DNA from 3 places in the Janthinobacterium sp. HH106 genome. Region 2 is predicted to be linked to each of the others. Evidence: predicted binding sites of a transcription regulator. Region 2 holds the regulator's gene; each other region holds the start of a gene.
The links. The regulator NrdR, encoded in region 2, represses ribonucleotide reductase genes. The targets are predictions, from matches to a motif close to CACNANATNTNGTG.

Region 1: the regulator NrdR is predicted to act here: its motif matches at 1,754-1,767, upstream of JAB8_RS03920 (ribonucleoside-diphosphate reductase subunit alpha).
Region 3: the regulator NrdR is predicted to act here: its motif matches at 1,307-1,320, upstream of JAB8_RS12675 (ribonucleoside triphosphate reductase).

The regions. Positions count from the first base shown of each region.
Region 1 is NZ_LRIC01000005.1:4,042-11,849, forward strand. Features, by position in the region: gene JAB8_RS03920 (ribonucleoside-diphosphate reductase subunit alpha) at 1-1,489, opposite strand, end outside; gene ampD (1,6-anhydro-N-acetylmuramyl-L-alanine amidase AmpD) at 1,881-2,492, opposite strand; gene JAB8_RS03930 (sigma-54 dependent transcriptional regulator) at 2,470-3,549, opposite strand; gene JAB8_RS03935 (PP0621 family protein) at 3,669-3,923, opposite strand; gene ccsA (cytochrome c biogenesis protein CcsA) at 3,920-4,723, opposite strand; gene JAB8_RS03945 (hypothetical protein) at 5,057-5,596, shown strand; gene JAB8_RS03950 (ABC transporter substrate-binding protein) at 5,671-6,615, opposite strand; gene JAB8_RS03955 (MacB family efflux pump subunit) at 6,852-7,808, opposite strand, start outside.
Region 2 is NZ_LRIC01000056.1:233,972-241,779, forward strand. Features, by position in the region: gene JAB8_RS22005 (PilC/PilY family type IV pilus protein) at 1-1,848, opposite strand, end outside; gene JAB8_RS22010 (PilX N-terminal domain-containing pilus assembly protein) at 1,845-2,471, opposite strand; gene JAB8_RS22015 (PilW family protein) at 2,523-3,500, opposite strand; gene pilV (type IV pilus modification protein PilV) at 3,497-4,081, opposite strand; gene nrdR (transcriptional regulator NrdR) at 4,319-4,780, opposite strand; gene glyA (serine hydroxymethyltransferase) at 4,924-6,171, opposite strand; ZMP/ZTP riboswitch at 6,283-6,407, opposite strand; gene ybgC (tol-pal system-associated acyl-CoA thioesterase) at 6,700-7,101, shown strand; gene tolQ (protein TolQ) at 7,148-7,808, shown strand, end outside.
Region 3 is NZ_LRIC01000027.1:117,756-125,563, reverse strand. Features, by position in the region: gene JAB8_RS12675 (ribonucleoside triphosphate reductase) at 1-1,260, opposite strand, end outside; gene JAB8_RS12670 (hypothetical protein) at 1,379-1,795, opposite strand; gene JAB8_RS12665 (peptidase U32 family protein) at 1,960-2,994, shown strand; gene JAB8_RS12660 (U32 family peptidase) at 3,073-3,969, shown strand; gene JAB8_RS12655 (SCP2 sterol-binding domain-containing protein) at 4,046-4,528, shown strand; gene JAB8_RS12650 (heavy-metal-associated domain-containing protein) at 4,550-4,813, opposite strand; gene JAB8_RS12645 (transporter substrate-binding domain-containing protein) at 5,062-5,931, shown strand; gene aspT (aspartate-alanine antiporter) at 6,202-7,808, shown strand, end outside.

The DNA of each region.
Region 1 (7,808 bases), on a different contig from region 2:
TTTCCATGACGCGCTTCATGAACATGTCGGGAATCCAGTTCGCCGTGTTCATGTCGTGCGTGCGGCGGCGGTCATCGCCCGTGTTCTTGCGCAGGTCGAGGAATTCCTCGATGTCCATGTGCCAGGTTTCCAGGTAGGCGCAGACGGCGCCCTTGCGCTTGCCGCCCTGGTTGACTGCCACGGCCGTGTCGTTGACCACTTTCAGGAACGGCACCACGCCTTGCGACTTGCCGTTGGTGCCCTTGATGTGGGCGCCCAGGGCGCGCACCGGCGTCCAGTCGTTACCCAGGCCGCCGGCGAACTTGGCCAGCAGCGCGTTGTCCTTGATGGCGTCGTAGATGCCTTCCAGGTCATCGGAGACGGTGCTCAGGTAGCACGACGACAGCTGCGAGCGCAGGGTGCCCGAATTGAACAGGGTCGGGGTCGAGCTCATGAAGTCGAACGAGGACAGCAGGCTGTAGAACTCGATGGCGCGCGCTTCGCGGTCCGCCTCGTTCAGCGCCAGGCCCATGGCCACGCGCATGTAGAACGCCTGCGGCATTTCGATGCGCACGTCCTGGATGTGCAGGAAGTAGCGGTCGTACAGGGTTTGCAGGCCGATGTAGCCGAATTGCAAGTCGCGGTCGGCGACGATGGCTTTGGCCAGGCGCTCCAGGTCGAAACTGGCGAGCACCGGATTCAGCAGCTCGGCGGCGATGCCCTTGGCGATATATTGCGGGAAATACGTCAGGTATTCGGCGGCGGCGGCCGCTTGCGGCACTTCCTTGCCGAACACTTCCTTGCGCACCGTGTGCAGCAGGATGCGGGCCGTGACCTGGCTGTAGGCCGGGTCTTTTTCCATCAGCGCGCGCGCCGCCAGGATGGCCGACTTGTGCAGCTCTTCGACGGGCACGCCGTCGTACAGGTTCTTCACCGTTTCAGCCAGGATGGCGTCGGCATCGACGTGCTTTTCCAGGCCGGCGCAGGCGGCGTTGATCAGGTCGCGCACTTCCTGCATGTCCAGCAGGCGGCGCACGCCGTTGTCGGTGACATTTAATTGTGGTGCGGAAACTTGTGCGGACGCGCCTTGCGCTTCCTTCTGCAGGCGGCGCTCTTCCATGTGCTTGGCGCGGTACAGCACGTAGGCACGCGCCACATCGTGCTCGCCCGAACGCATCAGCGACAGTTCCACCTGGTCTTGCACGTCTTCGATATGGAAGGTGCCGCCGCCCGGATGGCGACGCACCAGCGCGGCGACGACGCCGTCCGTCAGTTGCTCCACCAGTTCGCGGATGCGTGCCGAGGCGGCGCCCTGGCCGCCGTTAACGGCCAAAAACGCCTTGGTCATGGCGATGGCGATCTTCGAAGGCTCAAATGCCACCACCGCGCCGTTGCGGCGGATGATGCGATAGTCGCCCAATGCCGCGCCCGTGCTCGCCACGCTGTTGGCCGCGCCTGGCGCTGGCGATACTGGCGTTGGATGGATGGAAATATCTTGTGGTGATTGCATTGAAGCTCCCGTTGTCAGCTAAAGTCAGCCTGCAGTTTTGCTGCCGCGTGTGTTGTTGAATAGAACGCCCGATGGTCAGGGTTTCTTCAGGTATTTGTTGCTAAATAGTAAATTTATAATGCATAAAACAGGTCAGTATCCATAGCGCCACACCGTACTGCCCGGCTGGCGCAAAACATGATCAAGGGTGATAAACCGCCAGTTCCAGTGCTTTATCAGCAATCTGGGTAGCTTTGATAATAATTCTGAAAACGTCTGTGATGGCACTAGATATAGTCTTTATATCCAACTTCTGCACTAATTGTAGTGCCCATCGAAGGGCGATGCAATAGTTTTCCAGCATCCGCCGGCGTAATTTTTTGTATTTTCATATACGATTTCGGTTGACTTTTCAGGGCATGGATGGAAAGCCCAATCCCCGCGAAGTAAGCGCTAACGCAGGCTGCCCGCGCAGGGTTTCCAGCCAGCACTCTTGATAAAAATGCCAGTCAAAAAACGGCCCCGGATCCGTCTTCCTTCCCGGTGCGATATGCTCGTGGCCGCGCACATGGGACAGCCCGTGGCGCGCCACCAGCGCCGCCGTCAGCGCCGCCAGCACATGGTATTGCCGCCGCCGGAAAGGCACATCGTCCGCGCCCTCCATTTCGATACCGATGGAATAGCCATTGCACTGCGGGCGTCCTTCGAACACGGACGCGCCCGCATGCCAGGCACGTTGATCAGTAGAAACATATTGCAACAACGCACCATCGCGCCGCACAAAAAAGTGCGCCGACACCTGCAAGCCACGCAGGTCGGCGAAGGAAGGATCGGCATTATAATCTACCCGGCCCGTAAACAAGTCCGACACATGCGGCCCGCCAAAGCGGCCACCCGGCAAGCTGATGTTATGAATCACCAGCAAGTCGACTTGCGCACCGTCCGGACGCGCATCACAGTACGGCGAGTCATAGCGCAGCGCGCCGTCGCACCAACCGTCTTCATCTATCGTCCATCCGCTCATCAAGTAATGCTTCCTGTATCGTCAATTTCTGCATGCGGTAACGCAACTGGCGCACGCTCAGGCCCAGCTGACGCGCCGCCCGCGCGCGGTGATAACGCGCCTGGACCAGCGCCTGCATGATCATGTCGCGCTCGGCTTGACGCAAATACACGTCCAGCGGCAGGACCGGGCCCACGCCATATGCCGCCATGCCGGGCAGGCACAGTTGCCGTTCCGGCAAGTCCGGCAATGCCGGCGCCGCCCGCAACGGCATGCTGCCCGGCGCGGATGGCAAGGCCAGCCCGTCGAGCGCGATCACGCCGCCGTCGGCAAAGGCCAGCGCCCGCTCCAGCACGTTTTCCAGTTCGCGCACATTACCGGGAAACGCATACGCGGCCAGGGCCGCCAGCACGGGCGGCGCCAGGCTCACGGCCCGGCGTGGCGACAGGCGCGCCAGGATCACCTCACATAATACCTGCAGATCGCCGCGCCGTTCGCGCAGCGGCGGCAGCGCCAGTTCGATCACATTGAGGCGGTAAAACAGATCCTGGCGAAAGGTGCCGGCGGCCACGCCGCGCGCCAGGCCATGCTGGCTGGCGCACAGGATGCGCACATCGACGGCTTCGTCGGCACTGCCGCCCAGCTTGCGCACGCGGCGCTCCTGCAGCACGCGCAACAGTTTCACCTGCATGGCCAGCGGCAGGTCGTCAACTTCGTCGAGCAGCAGGCTGCCGCCATGGGCCGCCTGGAACAAGCCCTGGCGCTCGTGCAGCGCGCCCGTGTAGGCGCCCGGGCGGCAGCCAAAGAATTCCGCTTCCATCAGCGCTTCGGGTATGGCGCCGCAGTTGACGGCGATAAACGGGAAGCCGGCGCGCGCGCCCTGCGCATGGATGGCGCGCGCCGCCAGTTCCTTGCCCGTGCCCGATTCGCCGCGGATGGCCACCGGCGCGCCGCAGCGGGCGATGCGGCTTATCTGCGCGCGCAGCGCCTGCATGGGCAAGGAATTACCGCTCAGTTGCGGCGCCGGCGGCATGCCGGTGGTGGTCACGGTCTGCTGGCTGGTGCGGGGACTGGACATGGGAGCGCGCCTTTCTGCAATGGCGGTGGCGAACCGCCTGCTGCAGATGCTACGCCGGACGAATGCCGGAGGTCGTTACGATACGGATGAGCAACGCGCGCGAAGCTGCGCGCTTGCCCTTACACGGTGGCGTGCGCGTGGCTGCAGTAATCGTGACCCTTGGCCTGCACGTTTTCCGAGGCCGGATAGTAGACGCCGCAATGGGCGCAGCACAGCATCAGCTCGGCATCGGGCAATTCCTGCGGCCGGCCCGGCGGCGCAAACGGATTCGGCGGCTGCTGCGCGCGGGCGCGCTGCTGCATGCCCCGGATCTTGCTGCGGATAGCAAACAGCACCAGGAACACCAGCGCCAGCCAGAATAAAACACGTGTCATGCGAATCCTCGGTGTAAAACCACTTCCAGTACAAAACGGCTGCCGACATAGGCCAGCAACAAGGTGGCGAAACCGGCCAGGGTAAAGCTCAGCGCCGTCTTGCCGCGCCAGCCGCGAAAGCGGCGCCCCGCCAGCAGGGCGGCAAACAATAACCACGACAGCATGGTAAACACGGATTTGTGATCCCAGTTGAGCGCCTTGCCAAATAATTGCTCGGAGAACACGATGCCCGACAGCACGGTCAAGCTGAGCAAAATAAAACCGAGGCCAATCATGCGGAACAGCAGCTTTTCCATCGTCAGCAGGGCGGGCAGCTGGTCCAGCGCCGTGCCGATGAAGCCGCGGCTTTCGCTGCGCGTATGCAGCCGCGATTCCTGCAGCGCCATCAGCACGGCGTGAAAGGCGGCGATCGTCAAGGTGCTGTAGGCGAGCACGGCCACGGCGATATGCCAGCCGAAGACGGCCGACTTGCCTTCCATGCTGACCTGGCTGCCGGGAAAGGCCCAGGCCAGGCCGATGGCGATGACGGCGCTGGGCATGACCATGCGGCGCAGGCCGTCCAGGCTGAAATTGCGGTTCTCTATCCAGTAGGCGCCCACCGAAACCCATAGCGCGGCCGACAGCATGGCGGAAAAACCGAAGCGCAAGGTGCCCGGCGCCATCAGGTCGAACCACAGGGTGGCGGCGTGCGCCAGCCACGCGACGCCGGTCAGGCCGGCAATGAGCCGGGCACGGGACGAGGGAAGCACCGCGCACGCCGCATACAACAGGGCGGCGATGAAAAAGAAATAGATCTGCATAGTTTAAGTTTACACCATAGCCGGCAAGCGCGATTCAAGCGACAGTATGGGCTGCAGGCAATTCGCCGCCAGCCGATACCGCAAGCCTGCCATGATATCGTGCCTCGGGCGCGGCGGGGTGGCGCACCCTCAAGATTTCGGCAATCTTTCCTGCGGCGCACTGCCACCGCGTCACGGCCACGTTGCCATCTGGATGAGCCAGCCCTATAATTATGTCCATAGAGCAACAATCTTTCACTTTTCGCCACTCGCCCCCCCACCGCCATGTTTTCTTTCAAAAAAATTTCCTGGACCTGCCTGCTGCTGGCCGCCTGCACTGTATTAAGCGGTTGCATGAAAGATGCGCCGTCCCAGTCCACCTACGAAGAGTATTTCCGTACCTCGATCCAAAGCTATGACCTGTACAAGGAGTACTTCGACATCGCGAAGCTGGAAAAGCTCAATGGCTGGAAAGAGAACGAGCAATATGAAATCAAGGGCTCGGCCGTGCTGCGCGCCAAGGTGGGCTACCTGGAATTGCTGGCCGACGTGGCCGACAAGCTCGAAGCGCAGGCCAAGACGGACGGCTCCGTGGGCATGACCATGGGTTTGGGCCTGATGGCGCGCGGCATGGGCGGCGAAAACAAGGTGTTCCGCGAATTCTGGACGCGGCAGCAGGAAAAGAAGGCGATTCCCGCACCGCTGCTGGCGCGCCAGGCGGCGATGACGGCCGAGCGTTTCGAGAACCTGCTGCAATGGTCGGACCAGCTCGTGCAAGACAATTACGGCGCCATCATCAGCCGCCAGCTCAAGAAGGGCGATGAACTGACGCGCATCTACACCTTGAGCTTCCGGCAGACGGAAAAAGGCTGGATGGGTTTTAACGCCCGCTAAGGCCACGCCTCCACAAAAAGAACCTCCGCGCCATCGCTGGCACGGAGGTTTTTTACATTACATGGTTGCCTGATTTACTTCACGTTCAGGCTCTTTTTCGCCTGCTCCAGCAAGTCCGTCTTGACCCAGTCCTTGGCCACGGGCGGTTTCGTCATGCGGCCCACGCCCGTTTTCACCATCACGTCCGTGGTGACCTGGATATGCTCGGGCGAGATGTCGTACGAATACGGCGAATTGCTGATCGCGTCGTCGAAGTCATCCTTCGTGATCTGACCGCGGAACACGACTTCACGCACATACTTTTCCGCCGTCGCCTTGTTGTCGATAAAGGTTTTCGTCGCTTCGACGAAGCAGCGCATGAATTTTTCCGCCACGGGACGGCGTTCCTTGTAGAACTTTTCCGTCATCACCATGGTCCGCACGGGCTCGCCGATCGGCGTGTCGTACGGTTTGATGACTTCGGTGCCAAAGCCCTTGTTGATCGCCTGCGACGATTGCGGCTCCGACTGCATCATGGCGTCGATATTCTTGCCCATCAGCGCCTGGTTCAAGTCGGCGTAGGCGAGAAACACCAGCTGCACATCCTTGCCCTTGGTTTCCGAGTACGTCAGGCCCGCCTGCGACAGCTCGGCCAGCAGCAGCACTTCCTGGATGCCGCCGCGCGTCACGCCCACGCGCTTGCCCTTGAGTTCCTTGACGCTGGCGATCTTTTGCCCGGCGCCCGCCACCAGGCGCGCGCCGCCCTTGGCAAAACCGGCCACCACATAGATCGGCGCGCCGCCGGCGCGGCCGGAAATGGCCGCTTCGGACGCCGTCGCGCCCACGTCCAGCTCGCCCGCGATAATCGCCTGCATCACGTCGAGGCCCTTGGCGAAGACATGCTCTTCGACCTTGATGCCGCACTTGGGCGCGATTTCCTTGATGTACGACACGGCGCCGTAATGGGCGAATTTCAAATTCCCCAGGCGCACGACTTCCTGCGCCTGGGCCTGCACCGCGCCCATGCCGAACGCCAGCATGAGGGCGGCGGCAATACCGGTCTTCAGGGTTGATTTTTTCTGCATCGGGTTCTCCTGTGGTGGTTGGTATGTGCCCGCAAGGGCACAGCTATGCGAAACACGGCTTCTTATTATGGGGAGATAGTACCGTGTGTTGAGTCAGGAGCAATCTTTTTTATGGAAAGCCTGCCTTGGCGCTGTTGCAGCAGCGCAAAGACAGGCGAATCCGGGAGCAGCAAGCCCGGCTGCATGAAGCGTTACTGTCCCGCCAGCGCCACCACCGGATCGAGTCCCGACGCCTTGCGCGCCGGCATGAAGCCGAACACCAGCCCCGTCACTACGGCGCAGGCAAATGCGCCGGCGATGGCGCTGAGCGAAAAGATTACGGGCACGTCCCAGACCAGCAGCAGGCCGGCCACCGTCACGCCGACCACGATGCCGGCCACGCCGCCCACCACCGACACCAGCACGGCTTCGGTGAGGAACTGGCGCAGGATGTCGCGCCGGCGCGCGCCCGTCGCCATGCGGATGCCGATTTCCCGCGTGCGCTCGCGCACCGTCATCAGCATCACGTTCATGACGCCAATGCCGCCCACCACCAGCGAGACGGCGGCGATCAAGCTGAGCATCATGGTCATGTTGTCCTGCGTCTTGGCTTCGGCGGCGATCGACGCGGCCGCGTTGCTGATGCCGTAGTCGCGGATGCGGTGGCGCTCGAACATGGTGGCGTCGACCGCCGCCTCGACCTCCGTCACGCGCTTGACGTCGTCCACCGCCATCACCGTGTACGTCGGCTCGCGCTGGCCGAAGACGCGGATGCCGGCCGTGGAAAACGGCAGCAGCAGCACGTCGTCTTCATCCTTCTCGCCCGTCAGCGCGCCTTTCGCGCTCATCACGCCGATCACCTGGAACGGCACATTGCCGATCAGGATGCTCTGCCCCACGGGGTTGGCCACGTCGGGCATCAGCTTTTCGGCCAGGTGCGCGCCCAGCACGGCCACGGTGGCCATCTCGCGCTCGTCTTCCTCGGTAAAGAAACCGCCCTTGGCCACGGGCCAGGTCTGGATCTGCGGCAGGGCCGGCCCCGTGCCGCGCACATAGGTCTGCACGTCGAGGTTACCGTGGCGTATCACCTTGTTGCCCGTGACATTCGGCAGCACGTGGGAAATGCCAGGCACGTCCTTGAGCGCATCGAGGTCGGCCAGGGTGATGCT
Region 2 (7,808 bases):
AAAGGCCGCGCGCAGTCCCGCGATCAGGGCGGCCGGATCGCTGCCGGGCAAGTAATGGGTGGGCCAGCGGCCGTCCAGGCTCCATTCATCGAACGCGCTGCCCGTTGCGCTCTTGAATGGGTTGGCGTCGCCGTTCGCATCAAGAAAACCGCCATACTTGGCCGCCAGCAGCAAGGGAGTAGCGGCGGGAGTGGCTGCAGATTCGCCGGCCGGGTCGCCCTGGCGCAAGTCGCCCGCGTAGTGCTCGACCTTGGCAAGGCCGTCGTTCTTGCCGCCAGGACGCAGCGCCTGCACATGCGACCAGTAGGCCAGCCCTGCCGCATGGTAGCTGGCGCCGCCCGCGCCGTCGGCCAGCAATTCCAGTCCCGCCAGGTCGGGCCGTGGCGCGGGGTTGCCCTGCGCACCGCCGCTTTCCAGGCTGCCCACCGCATGCGTCCAGGCCATCGCATCGAACGGCGGCGGCGCAAAGCCATCGGCGGCGCGTGCGCGGTCACCGGCCGAGGCAGGCACAACAGGGACGTTGCCGGGCACGTAGCGGTCCCCCGCCATGCCCGCATCGCCGAGGCTGACGACGACGTGGCGCTGGCAATTGGCCGTTTGCGGGTCGCTCCATGGGGTCACGACCGGCAAGCCGTCGTCGATGGCAGGCGGAGCCGTGGCGGGCGGCACGGCGGCGCTCGCTTGCCGCCCCTGCAGGTAGCGCAGCGATTCGTACAGCAATTCAGCCAGCGGCGCGGCCCTCGCGTACGCGCCCGGATGCCCGGCATTGCTGCGGCCCAAGCCGTTGATGTAAGCGGTCACCCCGCCGCCAGGGCCTGCGCCCTGGTCAGCGCCTTGGACGGCAAACACGCCATTGACGGGATTCCACTCGGCGCCGGTATTGTCTTGCGGCAAAAAGTCGGGCGCCGTCCAGCGTTGCCTGCCCATGTGGGCGAGCGGCGCGCGCAGCACGCCGCCATACACGGGGCCGGCACTGGCAGAGACGCCGTTCAAATGGCCAAACACGCCCACGCGTACCCTGCCGCCAAGGCGCTGCACGGCGCCCACCGGTTTGTAGTTCTTGCCGTACGCGAGGCACAGGTCGTCGCGCAGCGGCCCCTCATCGGCATCGCAAACGCGCACGCGCGCGAGGAACACGCCGTGCGTGGCGGCGATGCCGGGCGCGTCGCAACTGCCGCCCGGAGGCACGCTGGCGTCGCCGAACAGCAGGCGATTACGGCAGGAAACGATGGCCAGTTGCGCCAGCGCAAATGGCGTCGCCGCCGCCACGCCTGTCTGCAAGACCTTGCGCGGGAAAAAGACGGGGTGGGCATAGAAGTCGACGGGACCGTCGGCATCGGGCAGCCAGGCGCGCTGCAGCACCGTCTTGCGCACTTCGTCGATGACGCGGTCGCCGCCCGTCAGGGCATAGCGGACGATGTCGAGCATGCTGGCGCTGGCCCAGTTCAGAAAGTTGCCGCTAAAACTATCACCGCCGCAGCCGTGCAGCGCGTCCGCCGGTTTCAGCACGGAGAAGTAAGCGGTCGCTACGCGCAGGTCCGGCAGCATGACGCCGTCCTTGCTGCGGTAGGGATAGCTGTAGCACATGCGCGCATGGAAGTAACCGAGGTACTCGCGCTGCGGCGCATACTCGCCGCCATGCGCGGCGGCCGCCGCCGCATGCGTGAGCGACAGATTGAGCAGCAGGTTCGGCGGCACTCTGGCGCCGTGCAAGCCAGCGTCGGCCCGCGCCAGCGCCACGGGAGGTGCAGCCGCAACAGCGGCGCCGCAAGCCAGGCAAACCAGGCTGATCAGCAGCAGCCAGGCGGACCACCAAGCCGATGGCAAAGCAAACGACCAAGCCCTCATGGTCCCGCTCCCGCCGCCTGCTTGCGGTAATAACTTTGCAACACGACTTGCGTGCTTTCCTGCGCGCCAAAACCGATGGCCGTGATGCGGTACACATAACTTTCCGTCGCCAGGCCGCCGGCCACTGCCGCCGCCTGCGCGCCGGGCGGGTGAAACGGCAGCAATTCGATCAGATAACGGGGTCGGCGCGACGGCAGGAAACCCTGCCCCGTGTGCATGACGGCGCCCGTAAACTGGCCATACGGCACGGTGTGGCTGCTGCCTTCAGGACCGTCGAGGTCCATGCTCAGCCAGAGCGCCGGCGCCTCCGGGGCTGCGGGCAGGCACAGGCCCAGTGCGCCTCCTTCGCCGCAACCGTCCGCAAACCCGGCCGCACTGCCTGGCGCAAAGAGGCTGCTGCGCCCCGGCGCGCCGGGCAAGCCTTCGATATCGTTCTGCGCATCCATCAATGCTTCCTCCGCCGCCTGAAATGCGATCTGCCGGTCGCGCTCGCCGCGTGCCGCCTTTTCGCCCTGCAAGGCCATCTGCGCCGCCGATATGCCCAGCAGCAAGATGATCACCAACAGGCACAGCACATACACGAGGGTGGCGCCACTGTGGCGCGCGCAAGGTGAACAAGGCACGCAACGAGGTAGGCAGCAGCGGACGCCCGCGCCAGCCATCGTGCCGCCCGCCTAGGCCGGCCCGTTGCGCAGCATGATGCTCGTCTGCACCAATTGCCGCAGCCGGGAGCGCGTCGCGGCGGGCAAGGACGCGCGCGCGATGCGTACGCCCGTGTCGCCGGCGCCGTGCGCCTCCGCATATGCCTTGCCGAACAGGTCGAACTGCGCCGGCCCCAGCTCCGCCATCTTGTCCGCCTGGTCCGCCTCGCCATGCAGCAGCAAGGCCACGCGCACGCTGGCCACGCGCTTCCAGTGCGTGCGGCGCCGCAAATCGCGCTGGCGCGCGGCCGCATCCGCGCCCTGCAGCACCAGCGCCGCATCGTAGGCGTCGAGCGCACTGGCGTTGACATAGCGGTTCGCCACGCCGTCGGGCGGCGTATCCGTGTCGAGGCCATACAGCACCTGGAAACCGTCGACGCCACGAATGACGGCATCCGCGCCCCAGCCGTTCGCGCCACGGTATTTGCAGCGCAGTTCGCCTTCGCCATCGGCGCCCTGTGCCACATAGAAAATGCTCCAGCCCCGCTGCGCCTCCGTTTGCGCGGCGCCCACGCCAAAACCGGCGCAATTGAGCACGGACCCGTCGCCGCCCTCTTCCTTGCCGGCCCCGTAATAGCGCAGGGCCAGCACGTCGCTGCCATGCAGGGCGCCGGGCAGCGCGCCGCTGATGCCTTCGCTGTTCTTGCCCAGGCTGCGCGCGTCGAGCCCGGCGACATTGGCGCTGTCGTCATCGGCATGGGCGACGGGCGCGGCGCTGCTATCCCAGTTCACGTACGCCGTCTGGCGCACGGCGCGGGCGATGGTGTCGAGCACATAGCGGCCATTGTCGTCCAGCCGCGCGCTGGCGGACTGGTCGCCATAGCTGCCGCTAGCCGCCACCAGCACGCCACTGGCGGCCAGCATCAGCAGCGCGCCCAGCGACAGCGCCACCAGCAATTCGACGAGGCTCATGCCGCGCCGCCAGCGCCACGCGGCATGCACGCCGTTCATGCGCCGCCTCCGCCCAGCTGGAATACCAGCCTGGGCAGCGACTCGCCTGCCGCATTCACGGCGGGCGAGCCATCGGGCAAGCGGCCGCGCCAGCCCAGCTTGATGACGATGGGCGCGCCCTTGCCGCCGCTGCACGCCCAGTGCAAGCCTTGCGCGGCGGCATCCCAAACAGAGGCATCGCGGCAGATATGCAGGCGCGCGCCGGGCAAGGCCGCATGCAGCGATTGCTTCCATTCAGCGATGTCGAATTGCGCCAGTTCGGCCGCGCTGCAGGCGCTAGCGCCAAAGCAGTCCGGCGCAGTGCCGCCTGCTTCGGCATCGTCCGCCGCCGCGTAGGCCACGTTCAGGTAGGGATTGCCCGCATCGGGTCCATTCATGAGCACGCCGTTTGCTCGCATGCGCTCGGCCATGCCGGCCGCCAGCTGCGCGCCCGCCGACAACAGCGCCGACTCATGGCGCGCGCGCAGGGAGTGCAGTTGCAAAATGCTGGCACCGAGCAGGCCCAGCGCCAACAGCAGCAGCGACACGAGCACCTCGACGAGGCTGCTGCCACCCGCTGGAAACATAGTGCGACCGCTCATGTGCATGCCTTGCTCCCTTCCGCAGAAAGAGTCGCAAGAACAGGCGGCCCAGCTACACGATAGGCGCGCGCAAAAAACCGGATCTGCGCTAGCGCAAACAGCGCAGCGATAAAGGGAGAAGAACGGTGTAGTTATTGATCAGGCCGCTTGCCAGGCGAGCGTTGGCGTGGTGAACACGGGGCGCAAAACGGGGCACATGAGCAGCCCCGTCGTCGAACAAGAGGCTTCGAGCAGGCGTCAGGGCTTGCGCGCCTGCCCCACTTCGGCGATCGCATCCTGGAACTCGGCCAGGTCTTCGAAATTTTTATACACTGAGGCAAAGCGGATGTAGGCGATCTTGTCGAGGCGCTTGAGTTCCTGCATGACGAGTTCGCCGATATAGCCGGAATCGACTTCGCGCAAGCCGCTCGTCAGCAGTTTTTCCTGGATGGACGCGATGGCCGTATCCACCGAGGCGGCCGCGACGGGACGCTTGCGCAAGGCCAGCATCAAACTGCCGCGCAACTTATCCGCAGCGAACTCCGTCCGGCTGCCATTCTTTTTGACGACGGCCGGCATGATAAGTTCAATGCGCTCGTACGTGGTAAACCGCTTGTCGCATTTGCCGCAGCGGCGGCGGCGCCGAATGGCATCCCCTTCCTCCGATACGCGCGTATCGAGAACCTGGGTGTCGCCGTGCTGGCAAAATGGACATTTCATGGGCTGGTTACAACTTTATAGTAATAATTACGGGAAATCGCCGCCCTTGTACAAAGGGCGCCCGAATCACTCCGGGCGCCCTTGGGCACGAAGGAATGTGTCATACGGAATCTTACTCCGTATGACACATTCTGGACAAATAATTATGAGGCGTACACAGGGTGCGCGTCGGCCAGCACTTTCACGGCCGCTTTGACGCGCTCGATGGTGGCGGCGTCATGCGGGTTGTCCAGCACGTCGGCGATCAGGTTGCCCACTTCTTCCGCTTGCGCTTCCTTGAAACCGCGCGTCGTCATCGCCGGGCTGCCCAGGCGGATGCCCGAGGTGACGAAGGGTTTTTGCGGGTCGTTCGGGATGCCGTTCTTGTTGCAGGTGATGTGCGCGGAACCGAGGATGGCTTCGGCTTCCTTGCCCGTCAGGTTCTTGGCGCGCAGGTCGACCAGCATGACGTGCGATTCGGTGCCGCCGGACACGATGCGCAGGCCGCGCTTGATCAGGGTTTTCGCCAGCACGTCGGCGTTCTTGATCACTTGCTTCTGGTATTCGACGAATTCAGGGCTCAGCGCTTCCTTGAAGGCGACGGCCTTACCGGCGATCACGTGCATCAGCGGGCCGCCCTGGATGCCAGGGAAGATGGCCGAGTTGATGGCTTTTTCGTGCTCGGCCTTCATCAGGATGATGCCGCCGCGCGGACCGCGCAGCGATTTGTGCGTGGTCGAGGTGACGAAGTCGGCGAACGGCACCGGATTCGGGTACAGGCCGGCGGCGATCAGGCCCGCGTAGTGGGCCATGTCCACCATGAAGTAGGCGCCCACTTCCTTGGCGATCTTGCCGAAGCGTTCGAAGTCGATTTTTTTCGAGAAAGCGGACGCGCCGGCGATGATCAGTTTCGGCTTGCGTTCGCGGGCCAGGCGCTCCATCGCCTCGTAGTCGATGTCTTCTTCCGCCGTCAAGCCATACGACACGACGTCAAACCATTTGCCGGACATGTTCAGCGGCATGCCGTGGGTCAGGTGACCGCCTTCGGCCAGCGACATGCCCATGATCAGGTCGCCTGGTTTCAGCATGGCGAAGAACACGCCCTGGTTCGCCTGCGAGCCGGAATTCGGCTGCACGTTCGCGCATTCGGCGCCGAACAGTTTCTTGACGCGGTCGATGGCCAGTTGCTCGGCCACGTCGACGTATTCGCAGCCGCCGTAGTAGCGCTTGCCCGGGTAGCCTTCGGCGTACTTGTTCGTCAGCTGCGAGCCTTGCGCTTCCATTACGGCTGGCGACGTGTAGTTCTCCGAGGCGATCAGTTCGATGTGATCGTGCTGGCGCGTGTTTTCTTTTTGAATGACGGCGAACAATTCAGGATCGACGTTGGCGAGGGTGTGATCTTTTGCAAACATGTAAAAACTCCAAGTATGAGGGTGCTTGTACTGGCAGGTTGGATCGAATGAGGGGAGCCGGCGTTAAGTGAATAACAACATTGGACGGGCAGCCTCTTCGTGCTTTTCCATAGTGGCTACCCAGGCGAACGGCTGATGAAAAATCTCACGTTTCCCGGTGGGTGCCCACCTTTCGCCGGTTTGCCGATCGCCACTCAGGGAGATCGCCCGACTTTTCGCCAGTCACGTGAGACGTAATGGAAGTCAAATTGTAAGTTAAGTGCCCAAATTGAGCAAGGAATGCAACCGTGCAGCTATAATCGCCGCGCGCCGCCGCAGCCCGGACAAGGCCGCGGCGCTTAAGCTGGACTTAAACCTGGCTGCGGCTTGTAAGCGTATGTTACGAGGCTTGCCATTGCCCGCCCCGGATTTACAATGCTGCGGTGCAACTTATATGCAGCTTTTGCATGGCTTTCCAGCAAGCGCCCACAGTCACAAGAAGAAAAATCGCGTAAAATGTTGCTCAATCTCACTACTGGCGCAATAAACATGCCTTCAGTCTTTACCTGGAACGTACGTGTCTACTATGAAGACACCGACGCCGGCGGCATCGTCTATTACGCTAACTACCTCAAATTCTTCGAGCGCGCACGCACGGAATGGCTGCGCGCCATCGACGTGGGCCAGCAGGAATTGCTGGAACAGCATGACGCGATGTTCGTTGTCAAAAGCGTCAACGCCGACTATCATGCGCCAGCCAGGCTCGATGACACGGTAAGATTAACCTTAAGCATAGAAAAAATGGGGTGCGCCTCCATCGTTTTCCTGCAACAAGCCTGGTGCGGCGACCGCCTGCTCAACACGGCCCGCGTCAAGATCGGCTGCGTCGACTCAAGCATGCGCCCGCGCGCCGTGCCTGATGCAGTCGCGGCCCGCATGCGCGCCACCTGAGCCCTACCGCCACCCCCGGATAATTCACCCAACAGACTGCCTGCCAATGAACGTTACACAAGATCTTTCTTTCCTCGCGCTCATCACCAATGCCCACCTGATCGTGCAACTGATCATGGCCCTGCTGCTGCTGATTTCCCTGACCAGCTGGACCTACATTTTCCGCAAGATGTTTGCCGTGCGCCAGGCGCGCAAGCAAACCATCGAATTCGAACGCAGCTTCTGGGCCGGCGGCAACCTGCATGCGCTGCACCAGAACGCCAGCGGCAACCGCGACCAGAGCGGCGCGCTGGCCCGCATCTTCGACGCCGGCATGGGCGAATTCATCAAGGGCAAGGCTTCCTACGGTTCGCGCGAAGCGCTGGACGTGGGCGCCGTGCTCGACGGCGCACGCCGCGCCATGCGCGCCGCTTTCCAGCGCGAAATGGACGTGCTCGAATCGCATCTGGCCTTCCTCGCTTCCGTCGGCTCCGTCTCGCCGTACATCGGCCTGCTCGGTACCGTCTGGGGCATCATGAACGCCTTCCGCGGCCTGGCCAACGTGCAGCAAGCAACCCTGGCCGCCGTCGCGCCCGGCATTGCCGAAGCGCTGATCGCCACGGCCATCGGCCTGTTCGCGGCCATTCCCGCCGTCGTCGCCTACAACCGTTTTTCGCATGACATCGACCGCCTGGCGATCCGCTTCGAGAGCTTCGTCGAGGAATTCT
Region 3 (7,808 bases), on a different contig from region 2:
GTCGAGCAGGCGGATCGCCAGCGCATGGCCCTCGGCGGACGTGATGTCATGGGCGTCGCCGCTGAAATTGCGGATCATCTCGTTGATGCCGTTCACGCCCAGGGTGGAAAAGTGGTTGCGCAGGGTGCCCAGGTAGCGTTTCGTGTAGGGGAACAGGCCTTGCTGCATCAGTTCCTCGATGGTGCGGCGCTTGATTTCCAGGCTGGTCTTGCCCAGTTCCAGCAGGCGGTCCAGGTCCGCCATCAAGGCCGCTTCGTCGCCGCGCCACAGGTGGCCCAGGCGTGCGCAGTTGATCGTCACCACGCCCAGGGAGCCCGTCTGCTCGGCGGAACCGAACAGGCCATTGCCCCTTTTCAGCAGTTCGCGCAAGTCCAGCTGCAAGCGGCAGCACATGGAGCGGATCATGTTCGGCTTGAGTTCCGAATTGATGAAGTTCTGGAAGTAGGGTAGGCCGTAGCGGGCCGTCATTTCGAACAGGCGTTCCGCGTTTTCGCTATGCCAGTCGAAATCCTCGGTGATGTTATAGGTCGGGATGGGGAAGGTGAAGACCCTGCCCTTGGCGTCGCCCGCCATCATGATCTCGATGTAGGCGCGGTTGATCATGTCCATCTCCGCCTGCAGCTCGCCATAGCTGAAGTCCATTTCCCGGCCGGCGATGACGGGAATCTGCTCGCGCAGGTCGTCCGGGCAGACCCAGTCGAAGGTGAGGTTGGTGAACGGCGTCTGCGTGCCCCAGCGCGACGGCACGTTGAGGTTGAAGATCAGCTCCTGCATGTACTGGCGCACATCTTCGTAGCGCAGGCTGTCCTTGCGGATGTAGGGCGCCATGTAGGTGTCGAAGGAGCTGAACGCCTGCGCGCCGGCCCACTCGTTTTGCAGGGTGCCGAGAAAATTGACGATCTGGCCGATGGCGCTCGACATGTGTTTCGGCGGGCCCGATTCGATCTTGCCCGGCACGCCGTTCAAGCCTTCGTGCAGCAGGGTGCGCAGCGACCAGCCGGCGCAATAGCCGGCCAGCATGTCGAGGTCGTGGATGTGCAGGGCCGCTTCGCGGTGCGCCGCGCCCACTTCCGGCGGATACACCTGGTCCAGCCAGTAGTTGGCGATGACCTTGCCCGATACATTGAGTATCAGGCCGCCCAGCGAGTAACCCTGGTTGGCGTTGGCGTTGACACGCCAGTCGCGCCGCTCCAGGTATTCATTGATGGACGCGGCGACATCGACGTGGCCGCGTGTGGGGGAAACTGCATTTGTCGTCATGAAACCTCCAATAAACACAACATGCGGTGTTTTTATGGAGATTAATCACTAAATATAGTGGCGTCAAAGGGTGCGTGCAGTTGCGTGACGAATCCTTGATGCAGGTGAAAAATCCACGTCAGCCGCTTTTGTTCCAGCGCGTTTCGCGCAGGATCAGCCAGCTCGCGCAAAAGAACGCGGCGCCGCAGGCGGCGACGCTGGCGACGGAGGCGGGCAGCACGTGCGTCCAGATTTCCAGCGGCGTGTAGGTGCTCCAGCTGGCCACGCGCGCGTCGAAGGTGACGTAGTTCGCCAGCAGCCAGTAGACGGCCAGCAGGCCCGTGCAGATGGCGGCCTGACGCAGCAGCGGCATCTTGCGGCGCGCGAACACGGCCAGCAGGAACAGCAGCAGCACGCCCGGATACGCGCCCAGCACTTCCGGCGACAGCACGGAGATGGTCCCTGCGTCATAGCCATCGGGCGGGCCGGCCCACTGCACCTGCAGCGCGGTGAGGAACAGGGTGAGCAGGAAAATCAGCAGCGGTTTGCGGGTCATGGCGGGCAATCGGATAGGGAAAAAGTGGGGCATTTTACAGCCAGGTCAAGCAAGTTGAACGCGCGCCAGCCATGCGTGCATTCCTTCACCTGTGTCAAGGACTGGGCGGTATGGGCGGGGCTATAGTCTGCACCCTGAGCCGATACAGGACTGTGAATATCATGATGCTTGAATCAACTACCGCCACCCGCGTGGCCGGACCGCTGGAACTGGTCTGCCCCGCCGGCAGCCTGCCCGCCTTGAAAGCGGCCGTCGACAATGGCGCCGACACCGTGTACCTGGGTTTTCGCGACGCCACCAATGCACGCAATTTCGCCGGCCTCAATTTCGACGAAAAGGCCATCGCCGAGGGCGTGCGCTACGCCCACCAATATGGACGCAAGGTGCTGCTGGCGCTGAATACCTATCCGCAGCCGCACAACTGGGCCGTGTGGCGCAGCGCCATCGACCGCGCCGCGCAAGCCGGCATCGACGCCATGATCGTCGCCGATCCGGGCTTGATGGCGTATGCAAGCGAGCATCACCCGCAGCTGCGCCTGCACCTGTCCGTGCAAGGCTCGGCCACCAACTACGAAGCGATCAATTTTTACCAGGAACACTTCGGCATCGCCCGCGCCGTGCTGCCGCGCGTGCTGTCGATGGCGCAGGTCGAGCAACTGATCAGCAAGACGGACGTCGAGATCGAGGTCTTCGGCTTCGGCAGCCTGTGCGTGATGGTCGAAGGGCGCTGCGCGCTGTCGTCGTATGCGACGGGCGAGGCGCCGAACACGCACGGCGTGTGCTCGCCGGCGAAATCCGTGCGCTGGCTGGAAACGCCGAGCGGCCTCGAATCGCGCCTGAACGGCGTGCTGATCGACCGCTACGCACCGGGCGAAAACGCCAGCTATCCGACCCTGTGCAAGGGGCGTTTCGAAGTCAACGACGAAGAGTATTACGCCATCGAGGAGCCGGCCAGCCTGAACACGCTGGCGCTGCTGCCGCAGCTGATCGCCATGGGCGTGCGCGCCGTGAAGATCGAAGGGCGCCAGCGCAGCCCCGCGTATGTGGCGCAGGTGACGCGCGTGTGGCGCGAAGCGATCGACGCCTGCCGCGAAGGCAATGCGCGCTACGCCGTCAAGCCGGGCTGGATGGCGGCCATGGACAAGCTGGCCGAAGGCCAGCAGCACACCTTGGGCGCGTATCACCGCTCCTGGAAATAGCAAAACCTGCTGCGCTTCTCGGCCCCGCCGCGAGCCGCTCGCTACGGTTTTGTCACTTAAAAAAATATTGGAAAAGGCATGCTAAAACTCTCTTTGGGCCCCTTGCTGTACTACTGGCCGCGCGCCACCGTCTTCGAGTTTTACCAGCAGATCGCCGGCACCGCCGTCGATATCGTGTACCTGGGCGAAACCGTCTGCTCGCGCCGGCATGAGCTGCGCCTGGCCGACTGGCTCGATATCGCCGACATGCTGGCCGCCGCCGGCAAGGAAGTGGTGCTGTCGACGCAGGCGCTGATCGAGGCGGGCGCCGAACTGGCGACCCTGCGCCGCATCACGGGCAATGGGCGCTACGGCGTCGAGGCCAACGACATGGGCGCCGTGCATTGCATGGAAAAGGGCGCATCCTTCGTCGCCGGCCCCCATTTGAACCTGTTCAATGGCCCCAGCCTGCAACTGATGGCGCGCCTCGGTGCGCGGCGCTGGGTGATGCCGCTGGAAATGGGACAGACGGCGCTGGCCGAGATGCAGCGCCAGAAACCGGAAGGGCTGGAGACGGAAGTGTTTGCCTACGGACGCATGCCGCTGGCGTTTTCCGCGCGCTGCTTCACGGCGCGCAACCGCAACCTGCCGAAGGACGACTGCGGCTACAGCTGCCTGGAAGAGCCGGACGGGCTGCTGCTGCGCACGCGCGACGAAGTGCCCTTCCTCGTACTCAATGGCACGCAGACGCAGTCGGCGCTCGTCTACAACCTGGTGCGCGAACTCGACGCCATGCGCGACATGGGCGTGTCGGTGGCGCGCATCAGTCCGCAAGCCATGCACACGGAACAGGTGATCGCCATCTTCGACCGCGCCCGCCGGGGGCAGGTCAGCGGCATCGGCGCCCAGGCCCAACTGGCGGCCTGCCAGCCGGCCGGCGCCTGCGACGGCTATTGGCACGGCCAGCCCGGCATGGAACAGCACGCCGCCCATTGAACGCATCGAAAGGAAGAACATGCAAGATCAACTGGAAAGATTGCCCGTCCCGGTCCCGGTCCCGGCCAAGCCTGCCATGAGCAAGCCCGCCGTGTCGTACCGGCTGCCCGAACCGCTGGCCGAATTGCTGTCCAAGCTGCCGCCGTATCCCGCCTCCTGGCTGTTCGTGCAAGGCTTGAACCGCCTGCTGGCGCCGCAATTGCCCGACGACGTGCGCTGCAGCCTGGAGGGGCGCAGCCTGCGCTTGCGCTTGCTGGACGCCGGTATCGCCTTCGATTTTGAGTGGCAGGGCACGGTGTTCGTGGCCGAACGCTATGTCGACGTGCCGGACCTGTGCATCGCCGCCAGCGTGCATGACTTGATGCTGCTGGCGCGGCGCCAGGAAGATCCGGACACCTTGTTCTTCAGCCGCCGTTTGAGTCTGGAAGGCGATACGGAGCTGGGCTTGCTGTTCAAGAATACGCTCGATGCCATCGAATTGCCGCCGTTCGACCTGCAGTCGCTGGGACCGCGTCGCGTGCTGGCGCATTTGCGCGACCGGGGCGCGCGGGGAGGCTGAGCGGAAAAGGGGAGGCGGCGCTCAGTGGCGGCAGTGGCCGCAGGCGCCGCTGCACGATGGCAATTGTTCTTCATCGGACGCCTCGCCCATGAAGCCGGCGTCGTTGACGGCGGTCAGCAAACGTTCCTGCGTGGCCAGGCGTTCGTCGAATTGCACCGTGGCGCCGTGGCGCGCCAGCGAGACGCAGACGGTGGCCACGCCTGTGACGGCCTCAAGTGCGCCCGTCAATCTGTCGGCGCAGCCTTCGTGATCCATTCCAATAATATTCAAGCGCGCTGTCTGCATGTGGTCCTCTTGTTTTTCAGATAAAAAAACAGCGTAGGCGAGGGGCGCGCATGCCGTCCAGAGCAGCACGCAAGATTTATTTTCTATTTGCGGTTTTATTGATCTGGATTAATTTGCACCGCTCCACTCCCGCCTGAATTGCTGTTGTTTTGTACACAGTTTCCATAATCCAGTCGACAAGCGTGCCCCGCTGCGCGATACTGTCATTCTGATAAGAACGCTGATGAAAGCGCTGGAAAGGAGGGGCCATGCAGCGCCGCCCCCTGCTCATGCTTGCCGCCCTGTGGCCGTTGGGCGCTGCCGCCGCCGGCACGTCGCCGCCGCTGCAGCTCGTGTATCCGCGCCATCAGGCGCTCGATGATCCGCAGCAAGGTTATGTGACGGCCTTGCTGCAAATGGCGCTGTCGCGGTCGGGCCATGCCTATGCCTTGCGCCGCTCCGCACTGCGCATGGTGCAGACGCGCGCCATGCAGGAAATCGCCATGGCGTCAGGCAGCGTCGATGTCGTCTGGGCCATGACGAGCCGGGCGCGCGAAACGCAATTGCTGCCGGTGCGCATACCGATCGACCGCGGCCTGATCGGCTGGCGCGTGGCCCTGATCCATGCCCGCCAGACGCAGCTGCTGCGCGGCGTGCGCAGCGTCGCCGCCCTGGCGCGGCTGTCTGCCGGCCAGATGCGCGACTGGCCCGACTGCGCCATCCTGCAGGCGAACGGCTTGCGCCTCGATACCTCGAGCACCTACGAAGGCCTGTTCCAGCAGCTGGCGGCGGGGCGCATCGACTACTTTCCCCGCTCCGTGATCGAGGCCCAAAGCGAGCTGGCCAGCCACGCGCAATTGCCGCTCGCGCTAGACACCCATCTGGTCTTCCGCTACCCGGCCGTACTGTACTTTTTTGTCGGCAAGCACAGGCCGGAACTGGCGCGCCACATTGAACTGGGACTGGAAACCATGCTGGCCGATGGCAGCTTTGCGCAGCTGTTCCAGCGCCATTTCGGCCGTCTCGCGCAGGGCCTGAATCTGTCCCGGCGTTACGTGCTGGAGCTCGTCAATCCTGACCTGCCGGAGGAGACGCCGCTGGCGCGCAAGGCACTTTGGTATCGTCCAAATCATTACTAATGGTTTAGTTGAGCTATGTCAAATGACTGCTTCAATCGTGCGCAGGATGTTTGAGGAAACGCAAAGCGAGTTCAACAGAACACCTGTTGACACTTATAAAATTTTCGCCGAACATCATTCCATCTTGCAACACTTTGCAATACTTTCCCAGCGATAGCCGCCATGGCGGCTGTCGTGCGGACCCGTGCGCCCGTTCAACGGCAAGCCGCCGCCAGCCACCGAACGCTGTGCTCCCTTGTAACCATCCGTTATCTTTTCGAAGGTTTGCCCATGCTCGATTCGATCGCGTCGGTATTGCACCAGGTGCCGGAATTGGCCCTGTTCCTGGCGCTGGCGCTGGGCTACGCGGTAGGGCAGATACGCTTCGGCCCGATCCAGCTCGGCGGCGTGTGCGGCACCCTGATCGCCGCGCTGCTGATCGGCCAGCTTGGCATTACCCTGGACGCCAGCGTGAAAAACGTTTTCTTCATGCTGTTTATCTTTGCCCTCGGCTACGCGGGCGGTCCCCAGTTCTTTGCCAACCTCAATGCCAAGGGCTTGCGCCTGGGAATACTGTGCCTGATCGAAGTGGTGGTGGTGCTGGCGCTGGTGCTGCTGGCCACGCGTTTCCTGGGCCTGGACCAGGGGACGGCGGCCGGCATGATGGCGGGCGCGGCGACGGAATCGGCCGTCGTCGGCACAGCCACGGACGCGATCTCGAAGCTGGCGCTGCCGACGGCCCGCATCGCCGAGCTGCAAGCCAATGTGGTCACCGCGTATTCCATCACGTATATCTTCGGCCTGATCGCCATCGTCATCGTCACCAGCCAGATTTTTCCGCTGTTGTTGCGCGTCAATCTGCGCGAGGAAGCGGACAAATTATGGGAAAAAATGGGCGGCGCGCAGGCGGGCGCCGACGATTTGCAGGCGACGCCGGAAATGGTCGGCCGCGCTTACCGCATCAGCCGGGGCGCGGGACGCCGCCTTGATGCCTTGCAGCATATTTTTGCGGGCCGCGCCAGCATCACGCGCGTGCGCCGGCATGGCAAGGTCTTGCCGTTGGAGCCGGCACTGCGCCTGCGCAATAACGACGAAGTGCTGGTGATCGGCCACCGTCCCGCGCTGGTGGCGGCCGAAGCCATCCTGGGCGAGGAATTTGCCGACACGACGGGCTTGAACATGGCCGTCTCCGCCGTCGAAGTGGTGCTGCAGCAAGCCGCGCTGGTCGGCCAGCCCTTGCGCCAGCTGGCCTTGCCCACCGGCGTGCATGTGGCGGCCGTCATCCGCGGCGAGCACAGCATGCCGCCCTTGCCCGACCTGGCCCTGCAGCGCGACGACGTGCTGCGCCTGTACGGCACGACGGAAGGACGCGAACTGAACACGGCGCTGTCGGCCATCGGCAAGCGCGTGCCCACGGGCGACCGCAGCAATATCGTCTACGCCAGCATTGGCATCGTGCTCGGTGTGTATATCGGCGGCTTTACCGCCAGGCTGGGCGGCATTCCGTTTTCGCTGGGCACGGGCGGCGGGGCCTTGCTGACGGGGCTCGTATTCGGCTGGTACCAGGCGCGAAAACCTGGCATGCCGGGCATCCACCCCAGCGCGCTCGACATGATGAAGGATATCGGCCTGGCCACCTTCATCGCCTGCGTGGGCCTGGCGTCGGGACCGCAGGCAATCGAGCTGGTGCGCCAGTACGGCTTGTCGCTGCCGCTGATGGGCGTCTTGATCGCCGTCATCCCCGCCTCGCTGTCGTTGTTGGTGGGCCACTTTTTCCTCAAGCTGGAAGCGCCCGTGCTGCTGGGCGCCATCGCCGGCCAGCAGTGCAGCACGCCAGCCTTGTCGGCCGTGCAGAACGCGGCCGGCAATTCCACGCCCTTGCTGGGCTACACGATTAC